2 regions of the Streptomyces cyaneofuscatus genome follow, and region 1 is predicted to be linked to the other one. Evidence: riboswitches for the same ligand, from Rfam matches in the RefSeq annotation. Region 1 holds a riboswitch; the other holds the start of a gene.
The links. Region 1 has a riboswitch for glycine ahead of gcvP (aminomethyl-transferring glycine dehydrogenase). Riboswitches for the same ligand answer to the same signal wherever they lie in the genome.
Positions count from the first base shown of each region.

Region 2: it holds a riboswitch for glycine, as region 1 does, so the genes downstream of both, gcvT (glycine cleavage system aminomethyltransferase GcvT) here and gcvP (aminomethyl-transferring glycine dehydrogenase) in region 1, are expected to answer to the same signal.

Region 1 is NZ_CP137002.1:7,203,165-7,208,232, reverse strand. Features, by position in the region: gene gcvP (aminomethyl-transferring glycine dehydrogenase) at 1-2,579, opposite strand, end outside; glycine riboswitch at 2,641-2,772, opposite strand; glycine riboswitch at 2,773-2,870, opposite strand; gene R2B67_RS31805 (PRC-barrel domain-containing protein) at 3,028-3,399, shown strand; gene R2B67_RS31800 (DNA polymerase IV) at 3,321-4,769, opposite strand; gene R2B67_RS31795 (MerR family transcriptional regulator) at 4,868-5,068, opposite strand, start outside.
Region 2 is NZ_CP137002.1:2,176,168-2,181,235, reverse strand. Features, by position in the region: gene glyA (serine hydroxymethyltransferase) at 1-790, opposite strand, end outside; gene gcvH (glycine cleavage system protein GcvH) at 817-1,194, opposite strand; gene gcvT (glycine cleavage system aminomethyltransferase GcvT) at 1,315-2,430, opposite strand; glycine riboswitch at 2,611-2,708, opposite strand; gene R2B67_RS09040 (AAA family ATPase) at 2,873-3,571, shown strand; gene R2B67_RS09035 (enhanced serine sensitivity protein SseB) at 3,642-4,412, shown strand; gene R2B67_RS09030 (enhanced serine sensitivity protein SseB C-terminal domain-containing protein) at 4,670-5,068, shown strand, end outside.

The sequences.
Region 1 (5,068 bases):
GGCTCGATCATCAGCGTGCCGGCCACCGGGAACGACATGGTCGGCGAGTGGAAGCCGTAGTCGATCAGGCGCTTGGCGACGTCGTCGATGGAGACGCCGGTCGCCTTGGAGATCGGCCGCAGGTCCACGATGCACTCGTGCGCGACCAGTCCGGCCGGGCCGTTGTACAGGATCGGGAAGTGCGGCTCCAGCCGCTTGGCGATGTAGTTGGCGGCCAGCACCGCGACCTGCGTGGCCCGCTTGAGCCCCTCGCCGCCCATCAGGCGCACGTAGGCCCACGAGATCGGCAGGATGCCCGCCGAGCCCCACGGGGCGGCCGAGATCGGGCCCACTCCGGTCTCCGGGCCCGCGGCGGGCTGGAGCGGGTGGTTGGGGAGGTACGGGGCGAGGTGGGCGCGGACGCCGACCGGGCCGACGCCGGGGCCGCCGCCGCCGTGCGGGATGCAGAAGGTCTTGTGCAGGTTCAGGTGCGAGACGTCGCCGCCGAACTTGCCGGGCTTGGCGAGCCCGACCAGCGCGTTGAGGTTGGCGCCGTCGACGTAGACCTGGCCGCCCGCGTCGTGCACCTCGCCGCAGATGTCGGCGACGTGCTCCTCGAACACCCCGTGCGTGGACGGATAGGTGATCATGAGGACGGCCAGTTCGTCGCGGTGCTGTTCGATCTTGGCCCGCAGGTCCGCGATGTCGACCTCACCGTCGTCGGCGGTCTTCACCACGACGACCTTCATGCCCGCCATGACCGCGCTCGCGGCGTTGGTGCCGTGCGCGGACGAGGGGATCAGGCAGACGGTGCGCTGGTCGTCGCCGTTGGCCCGGTGGTACGCGCGCACGGCCAGCAGCCCCGCGAACTCGCCCTGGGAGCCGGCGTTCGGCTGGATGGAGACGGCGTCGTAACCCGTGACCTCGGCGAGGCGCTCCTCCAGCTCGCGGATGAGCGTGAGGAAGCCCTGCGCCTGCTCGGCCGGGGCGAAGGGGTGCAGCGCGCCGAACTCGGGCCAGGTGATGGACTCCATCTCGGCGGTCGCGTTCAGCTTCATGGTGCAGGAGCCGAGCGGGATCATGCCGCGGTCCAGCGCGTAGTCACGGTCGGCGAGCTTGCGCAGGTAGCGCAGCATCGCGGTCTCGGAGCGGTGCTGGTGGAAGACCGGGTGGGTCAGGATGTCGTCGGAGCGCAGCAGCCCCTCGGGCAGCGCGTCGGCGGCCGAGCCGTCCAGCGCCTCGATGTCGGCGTCGGCGCCGAAGGCGGCCCAGACGGCGGAGAGCTGGGACCGGGTGGTGGTCTCGTCGCAGGCGATGGAGACATGGTCGGCGTCGACACGGCGGAGGTTGACCCCGCGCTCGCGGGCCTCCGCGACGATCTCCGCGGCCTTGCCGGGCGCCTTGACGGTCAGGGTGTCGAAGAAGTCGCCGTGCACGACGTCCACGCCGGCGGCGCGCAGGCCCTCGGCGAGGATCGTGGCGTAGCGGTGGGTGCGGCGGGCGATCGTGCGCAGTCCGTCGGGGCCGTGGTAGACGGCGTACATCCCGGCCATGACGGCGAGCAGCACCTGCGCCGTACAGATGTTGCTGGTGGCCTTCTCGCGGCGGATGTGCTGCTCGCGGGTCTGCAGGGCCAGGCGGTAGGCCTTGTTGCCGTCGGCGTCGACGGAGACGCCGACGAGGCGGCCGGGCAGGGAGCGGGCGAACTTCTCGCGGACCGCCATGAAGCCGGCGTGCGGGCCGCCGAAGCCCATGGGCACGCCGAAGCGCTGGGTGGTGCCCACCGCGATGTCGGCGCCGAGGGCGCCGGGCGAGGTGAGCAGCGTGAGGGCCAGCAGGTCGGCGGCGACGGTGACGATCGCGCCGAGCTCGTGGGCCTGCTCGATGACGGGCTCGATGGCGCGGACGGCACCGGAGGCGCCCGGGTACTGGAGCAGGACGCCGAAGACGCCGCGCTCGGCGATCTCGGCCGGGATGCCGTCGCTGAGGTCGGCGACGACGACCTCCACACCGGTCGGCTCGGCGCGGGTCTCGATGACCGCGATGGTCTGGGGCAGGGTGTCGGCGTCGATCAGGAAGACGCCGTTCTTCACCTTGCCGACCCGCCGGGCGAGCGCCATGGCCTCGGCGGCCGCGGTGCCCTCGTCGAGGAGGGAGGCGCCGGAGGTGGGCAGGCCGGTCAGCTCGGCGACCATCGTCTGGAAGTTGAGCAGGGCCTCCAGGCGGCCCTGGGAGATCTCCGGCTGGTACGGCGTGTAGGCCGTGTACCACGCGGGGTTCTCCATGACGTTGCGCAGGATGACGGGGGGCGTGAAGGTGCCGTAGTAACCGAGGCCGATCATCGGGGCGAGCACCTTGTTGCGGTCGGCCAGCGACCGCAGCTCGGCGAGCACCTCGGCCTCGGTGCGCGCCGAGGGAAGGTTCAGGGCCTCCGCACTCTTGATCACGTCGGGCACCGCGGCGGCGGTCAGCTCGTCGAGGGAGCCGTAGCCGACCTGGGCGAGCATCTTCGCCTGGGCCTCGGCGTCGGGCCCTATGTGGCGCTGCTCGAACGGAATGCCCTGCTCCAGCTGGGAGAGCGGAGTGCGACGGGGGGTCATGGTGGAGGCCTCCTGGTCTGTCACGACCTGCGAGGGGCACCACGGCGCGGGTGCCCGAACGGCCTCCCCCTCTGTCATCTCAACCTGAGAGCTTCACCGGCCCGCCCGGGGGCGTGCCGACTTTCACCGTCGGTGAGGGTCGAATCCGTCCCGGCATCTGCCCGCACGAACCCGCCCTGCTTTCCAGAGTGACCTCGTCCGTGCGGTACGGGGGCCTGAGAGATTCCGGGGAGGATTTGCTCCTTCGGCGCCTCCGGATTCTGCACCGGAGGACTCTCCCGCACGGGGTCAGCAGCCGCCTGCCAGCCTACCAGCGGCCATCCCCGTGGAGTCCTCGAGTGGCCGACGCCACGGATCTGCACTTGTCTGGTGCTGGTATAGCGACAGGGGATCACCCCTGAAGTGACAGAGGACCACCTTTCAGGCAGTGGGACCAGTAGGAGGCACCGTGCAGACCGACATCGATCCGCGCCGCCTGATCGGCCGCAAGGCCTTCGATCGCAAGGGCGCCAAGATCGGAACGGTGGATGAGGTCTATCTCGACGACGCGACGGGCGTGCCCGAGTGGGCGGCCGTCCGCACCGGCCTGTTCAGCAGGGACGCCTTCGTCCCGCTGGAGCCGAGCGAGTTCGTCGAGGACGAGCTGCGGGTCCCGTTCGACCGCACGCTGATCAAGGGCGCCCCGGACTTCGGCGTCGGGCGGCACCTCTCCCCGGAGCAGGAGCTGCAGCTCTACCGCCATTACGGTCTGGACTCCCCGCCGGCGGCGGAGGCCGGCCCCGACCGTGACTTCGGCAGGCTGGCCGGCCAGGAGGAGTAGTCGACCGGGTCGCGGACCAGCGGCAGCGGATCGGCGGGGCTCAGCTCCGGGTCGTCGACGCGGAACGTGACGACCCGGCCGACCGGCCCGCCGGGCTCCTCGAACCGGACCGTCACCCGGCCCACCCCGCTCCCCTGCACCCATCCGTGTCCGTGCGCCGTGTGGCGTACGTCGTGTCCGGCGGGCCAGCGCCGGGCGGCGAGCTGCTCGGCGCTCTCGGGCTCCTCCTCGACCGGCTTGTCGTCCTCCGTGACCGGCTTCTCGGACACCTCCGCCCGGGCCGCCAGCTCCCGGGCGTCCGCGGCCTGTGCGAACAGATCCTCCTGCGTGAAGTCCGCGAGCCCCGTGACGCCCACGCCCAGCAGCCGTACGCCCCCGGTGGTGTCCACCGCCTCCAGCAGCCGCGCGGCCGCCTCCCGGACCACCGTGGGGTCGTCCGTGGGGCCCCTGAGGGTCTCGGAGCGGGTCAGGGTGGAGAAGTCGTAGCGGCGCACCTTCAGCACCACCGTGCGCCCCGACCGGTCGGCGGACCGCAGCCGCTCCACGCACCGCACGGCCAGCCGCTCCACCTCGGCGCGCACCCGCACGCGGTCGTGCAGGTCCACATCGAAGGTGTCCTCGACCGATACGGACTTGGCGTCCCGCTCGGCGACCACCGGCCGGTCGTCGAGCCCCAGCGCCATCCGGTACAGCCCATGACCGTGGGCCTTGCCCACCAGCCGTACGAGCTCCGCCTCCCCCGCCTCCGCGAGGTCGTGGACGGTGGTCATCCCGGCGCGCCGGAGGTGGTCCCCGGTGGCGGGCCCGACGCCCGGCAGCGTCCGCACCGACATGGGGGCGAGCAGCTCGCGCTCGGTGCCCGGCTCGATGAGCACAAGCCCGTCCGGCTTGGCCTGCTCGGAGGCGATCTTGGCGAGCATCTTGGAACCGGCGAGCCCGACCGACCCGCTCAGCCCGGTCACCTCCCGGATGGCCGTACGCAGCCGCTCCCCCGTCCTGCGCGCCGACACCGTGTCGTCCGCGACCCCGCCCGCCTCCAGGTCGACGAAGGCCTCGTCCAGACTCAGCGGCTCCACCAGCGGCGAGAGCCGCCCCAGGAGCTCCATCACCTGCTCGCTCACCGACCGGTAGAGCGAGAAGCGGGGCACCAGATAGGCGGCGTTCGGCGCGAGCCGTCTGGCCTGGGCCGTCGGCATCGCGGAGTGCACGCCCAGAACCCGTGCTTCGTACGAGGCGGTGGCGACGACCCCCCGGGGGCCGAGGCCGCCCACCACGACCGCCTTTCCGCGCAGGCTGGGCTTGGCCGCCTGCTCCGCCGAGGCGTAGAAGGCATCCATGTCCAGGTGAAGGATGGTCGGCGCGGGTCTCACACCGTCGATGCTGCCCTACACCACTGACAACGGGGCGGCCCGGCACTCCGTGGAGTGCCGGGCCGCCCCGTTCCGTACCGTCCTGTGCCCTCAGCCGCTCATCCGGCGCGGTTGCGGCGCCGGGCCAGCTCGTCGGCCGGGTTGTTGCCGATGAGCGTCTCACCGGTGTCGACCCGCTCGCCGTGGAGCTGGGAGAGCGCCGCGTCCACATCGCGCCAGACGACGCCGACGGCGATCCCGAAGACGCCCTGACCACCCTGGAGAAGGCTGACGACCTCGTCGGGTGATGAGCACTCGTA
Region 2 (5,068 bases), 5.0 Mb from region 1:
GCTCCAGCGGGCCGCCCTGCTGGCCCGGGAAGACCGCCGAGTTGATCTTCTTGGCGAGCTCCTGGGTGGAGAGGATCACGCCGCCGCGCGGACCGCCGAGGGTCTTGTGCGTGGTGGTGGTGACGACGTGGGCGTGCTCCACCGGGTTGGGGTGCAGACCGGCCGCGACCAGACCCGCGAAGTGGGCCATGTCGACCATCAGGTACGCGCCGACCTCGTCCGCGATGCGGCGGAAGGCGGCGAAGTCCAGCTGGCGCGGGTAGGCGGACCAGCCGGCCACGATCAGCTTCGGCTGGGACTCCTTGGCGAGGCGCTCGACCTCCTCCATGTCCACGACACCGGTCTCGTCGACGTGGTACGGGACCACGTTGTAGAGCTTGCCGGAGAAGTTGATCTTCATGCCGTGGGTCAGGTGACCGCCGTGGGCCAGGTTCAGGCCCATGATCGTGTCGCCCGGCTTCAGCAGCGCGAACATCGCGGCGGCGTTCGCCTGCGCACCGGAGTGCGGCTGGACGTTCGCGGCCTCGGCGCCGAACAGGGCCTTGATCCGGTCGATCGCGATCTGCTCGACCACGTCGACGTGCTCACAGCCGCCGTAGTAGCGGCGGCCGGGGTAGCCCTCGGCGTACTTGTTGGTGAGGACGGAGCCCTGGGCCTCCATGACCGCGACCGGAGCGAAGTTCTCCGAGGCGATCATTTCGAGGGTGGACTGCTGACGGTGGAGCTCGGCGTCGACGGCGGCGGCGACGTCCGGGTCCAGGTCGTGGAGGGAGGAGTTCAGAAGCGACATCAGGGGGTCCCTTAAGGTCTCAGGTCTCAGTTGCCGGAGAACGCGGTGTACTCGTCGGCGGAGAGCAGGTCGGCCGGCTCCTCCGTGACGCGCACCTTGAACAGCCAGCCGCCCTCGAAGGGAGCGGAGTTCACCAGCGAGGGGTCGTCCACGACGTCCTGGTTGGCCGCCGTCACCTCACCGGTCACCGGCGAGTACAGATCGCTGACGGACTTGGTCGACTCCAGCTCACCGCAGGTCTCGCCCGCGGTCACCGTGTCACCGACCTCCGGAAGCTGGGCGTAGACGACGTCACCGAGCGCGTTGGCCGCGTACTCCGTGATGCCGATCGTGGCCACGCCGTCCTCGATGGCCGACAGCCACTCGTGCTCCTTGCTGTACCGCAGCTGCTGGGGGTTGCTCATGACCTGAATTCTCCTGTACGCGGGGGAGTGCTGATGAACGGTGGTCTTACGGTGTGAGACGGAGGTACGTCACTTCCGTGACGCCCGAGTGGAGCGAGAGGCCCGGGTTCTTCCGGGATATCACTTCTGGCGCTTGTAGAACGGCAGCGCGACGACCTCGTACGGCTCGTGCGTGCCCCGGATGTCCACGCCCACGCCCTCGGTGCCCGGCGCGGCGAAGGCCGCGTCCACGTACGCCATGGCGATCGGCTTGCCCAGGGTGGGGGAGGGGGCGCCGGAGGTGACCTCGCCGATCACCTTGCCGTCCGCGACGACCGGGAAGCCCGCGCGGGGGACCCGGCGGCCCTCGGCGATCAAGCCGACCAGCTTGCGCGGCGGGGCGGTCTCGGCGCGCTCGGCGGCGGCCTGGAGCGCCTCGCGGCCCACGAAGTCGCCCTCCTTCTCGAACTTCACGACCCGGCCCAGGCCCGCGTCGAACGGGGTCAGGGCCGTCGTCAGCTCGTGCCCGTACAGCGGCATGCCCGCCTCCAGGCGCAGCGTGTCCCGGCAGGAGAGGCCGCAGGGGATCAGCCCGTGCGCCTGACCGGCCTCCGTCAGGGCCCGCCACAGGGCCTCCGCGTGCTCGGGCGCGACGAAGAGTTCAAAGCCGTCCTCGCCGGTGTAGCCGGTACGGGCGATGAGCGCCGGGACCCCGGCGACCGTGCCCGGCAGGCCCGCGTAGTACTTCAGCCCGTCCAGGTCGGCGTCGGTGACGGCCTTCATGATGGCGGGGGACTCGGGGCCCTGGACCGCGAGCAGCGCGTACGCGTCCCGGTCGTCACGCACCTCGGCGTCGAAGCCGCCGACCCGCTCGGTCAGCGCGTCCAGCACGATCTGGGCGTTGCCCGCGTTGGCGACGACCATGTACTCCGTCTCGGCCAGGCGGTAGACGATCAGGTCGTCCACGATCCCGCCGTCCTCCTGGACGATCATCGTGTAGCGGGCCCGGCCGTTGCCGACGGTGGCGATGTTGCCCACCAGCGCGTAGCTCAGGAAGGCCGCGGCCTCGGGTCCGGTGACGGTGATCTCGCCCATGTGCGACAGGTCGAAGAGCCCGGCCCTGGTCCGTACGGCGTTGTGCTCGTCGCGCTCACTGGCGTACCGCAGGGGCATGTCCCAGCCCGCGAAGTCGGTCATGGTGGCGCCGAGCGAGCGGTGCAGCGCGTCGAGGGCGGTGAGACGGGGGGCAGTGCTCATGGATACGGCTCCAGGGCATGACGACGTCAGGACGGAAAATCCTCCCCATCTGTCATCGGAACCTGAGAGGTTCGCCGATAGCCCCTGACGGGGTATGCCCCTGGAGAGGGGCGCCCCTGGTCACAGGGCTCGGCTTGCACCTTGGGTGGAGCCGCAGGGCGGCTCGCTTTTCAGATCTGCCTCATCCACGCGGTACGGGGCCTGAGAGATTCAAGGGAGGATCTTGCTCCTTCGGCGCCCGGCTCACACTGTGGCCGGAACTCTCCCGCGCGGATTCGAACGGCCGGTATGCAGTTGGCGGGGTCATCATCGCACGCCTTGCGGCAGAGTGGGGAGGCCGGTCGGCAACGCTTGCGCGAACAGCGAGGACGGTTGTGGAGCCTTGCCATTTCTTTACACTTCAGGGGCAGGCTCGGGTGGCCCGACAGCAGGGGGATGGGCGATGGCGTTGCAGCGGTCGGTACCGACCGCGGGGACCGCGCACGGCGCGATGCCCGCACAGCCCGGCGCACCCGGCCGCGAGCTGCTGGAACCCCGTGCGCCGGTGGTACGCGATCTGCGCGGGCGCACCGGCCACGGCCCGTACAGCCTCGACTTCACCCCCGGTGACATCGTGGTCGTCTCCGGGCTGCCCGGCGGGGGCAAGTCCACCCTGATCCGGCAGGCCGTGAGTGGCCCCGCCATCGACTCCCAGGACACCCGCGACCGCTGGGCCGCCGCCCTGCCCCCGTTACTGCCGTACGCCCTCTACCGCCCCCTGGTCCGCGCCGCTCATTACCTCGGGCTCTGGGCCGTCCTGCGCTCCGGCGCGTCCGTGGTCGTCCACGACTGCGGTACGCAGACCTGGGTACGCCGCTGGCTCGCCCTGCACGCCGTGCGCCGGGGCCGCACCCTGCACCTGCTCCTGCTCGACGTGGACCCCGCGACGGCCCGCCAGGGGCAGCGGGAACGCGGCCGGGGCGTCTCCGGGTACGCCTTCGCCCGCCACCGGCACGCGGTGGCCCGGCTGATCCGCGACACCGAGCAGGGCACGCTGCCCCCCGGCTGCGCCTCGGCGGTGCTGCTGGACCGGGAGGCCGCGAGCGCGCTCAGCCGGATCTCGTTCGGCGACGGGGAGCCCCCGGCCGCCCGCGCCGGTTAGGGTTCTGGCCGAGCGGCGACAGCCCAGCGGCGACAGCCCGGCGACGACAGCTGAGAGAGGCACAGAGGCAGTGGACATTCCGGCACCGGTCCAGGCGCACCCCCAGCACGCGTGGCCCGCCAACGAGCTCGAAGAGGTGCTGACCGCCTCCCTCGGCGTCGCCGACGCGGGCGGCCGCCTGGTCGAGGTGCTCGGCCGCAGCTCGGTCTGGGTCCCGCTGCCGGCCGGCGGCTCGCCCGCCAGCGCCGACCTCGACCTGCCGATGATGGACATCGACGGCGCCGCGTACGTCCCCGTCTTCAGCTCCGAGGGCCAGTTCCTCAGTTGCGTCGGCAGCCACATGTCCTTCGCCGTGGCCCCCGCCCGCGACTTCGCCCGGGGCCTGCCCCCGCAGGTCGGCATCGCGGTGAACCCGGGCGGCGCGGTCGGCATCCCGCTGCCGCCGCCGGCCGTCGCCGAGCTCTGCCGGGCCGGCCGCACCGCCCTGGACGGGCCCGCCAGCGGCGGCCGGGTGAAGCTGTACGAACCGGACTGGCAGCACGACCCGGTCGACTTCCTCGCCGCCGTCTCCGCCGAGTTCGAGGCCACCGGCGTGGTCTCCACCGCCCGCCGGGCGCTCGCCAGCATCGAGGGCGGCGACCCCGTCCTCTTCGTCGGCGTCGAGTTCGCCACCTGGGACGGCGCGGGCCAGAGCGCCCCCATGGACGCCCTGGGACGGGCGCTCGGCCGGATCGAGGTGCCCTGGCCGGTGAACCTGGTCCTGCTGGACGTGGCCCAGGACCTGGTGGGCGACTGGATGCGGGAGAAAGTGCGCCCGTTCTACCGGCGCGAGGGCCACTGAACGTACGGCGCGAAAGCCACGGAACGTACGGCGCGAGGGCCACTGAACGTACGGCGCGAAAGCCACGGAACGTACGGCTGACCGCACGGCTGCCGGGGCGCCGCCCGACCGTGGCGTCAAGTCGGTGTCAGAAGTGGCGCATAAGCTGGTTTGATGGCGAGGCCGCTCCCGTGTGCCCGGGAGCGTCGACGGAACGATGAGGGGCGGGACCCAGGGTGAGTGCGTCAGGCACTGCGGCGGCCGGTCAGGTCGAGCACATGCTGCGCCAGGTCAGCCCCGGGCGTTACGACGCCTACGAGGCGCTGCTCGCGGCCCTCGCCGACGGCCAGGTCTGGATGCTGCTCTGGCACGGCACGGCCGGCTCACCGGACGCGCAGTACGGCTCCATGGAGGTCGAAGGCCTCGGGTACGCCCCGTGCGTCACCTCCGCCCAGGAGCTCTCCGCCAGCGGCTGGAGCCGGGCCCACGAGCTGGTCTCCGGCCGGGACATCGCCCGCACCCTCTTCCCCGACCGCTGGGGCATCTGGCTCAACCCGCACGCCCCCGGCGGCGGCGTCGGCATCCCCTGGCTTGACCTGCGCCGGATCTCCACCGGCCTGGACCGGCTGCCCGCTGGCCCGCTCCGGCTGACCGAACCCGCCGTGGAGCTCCCGCAG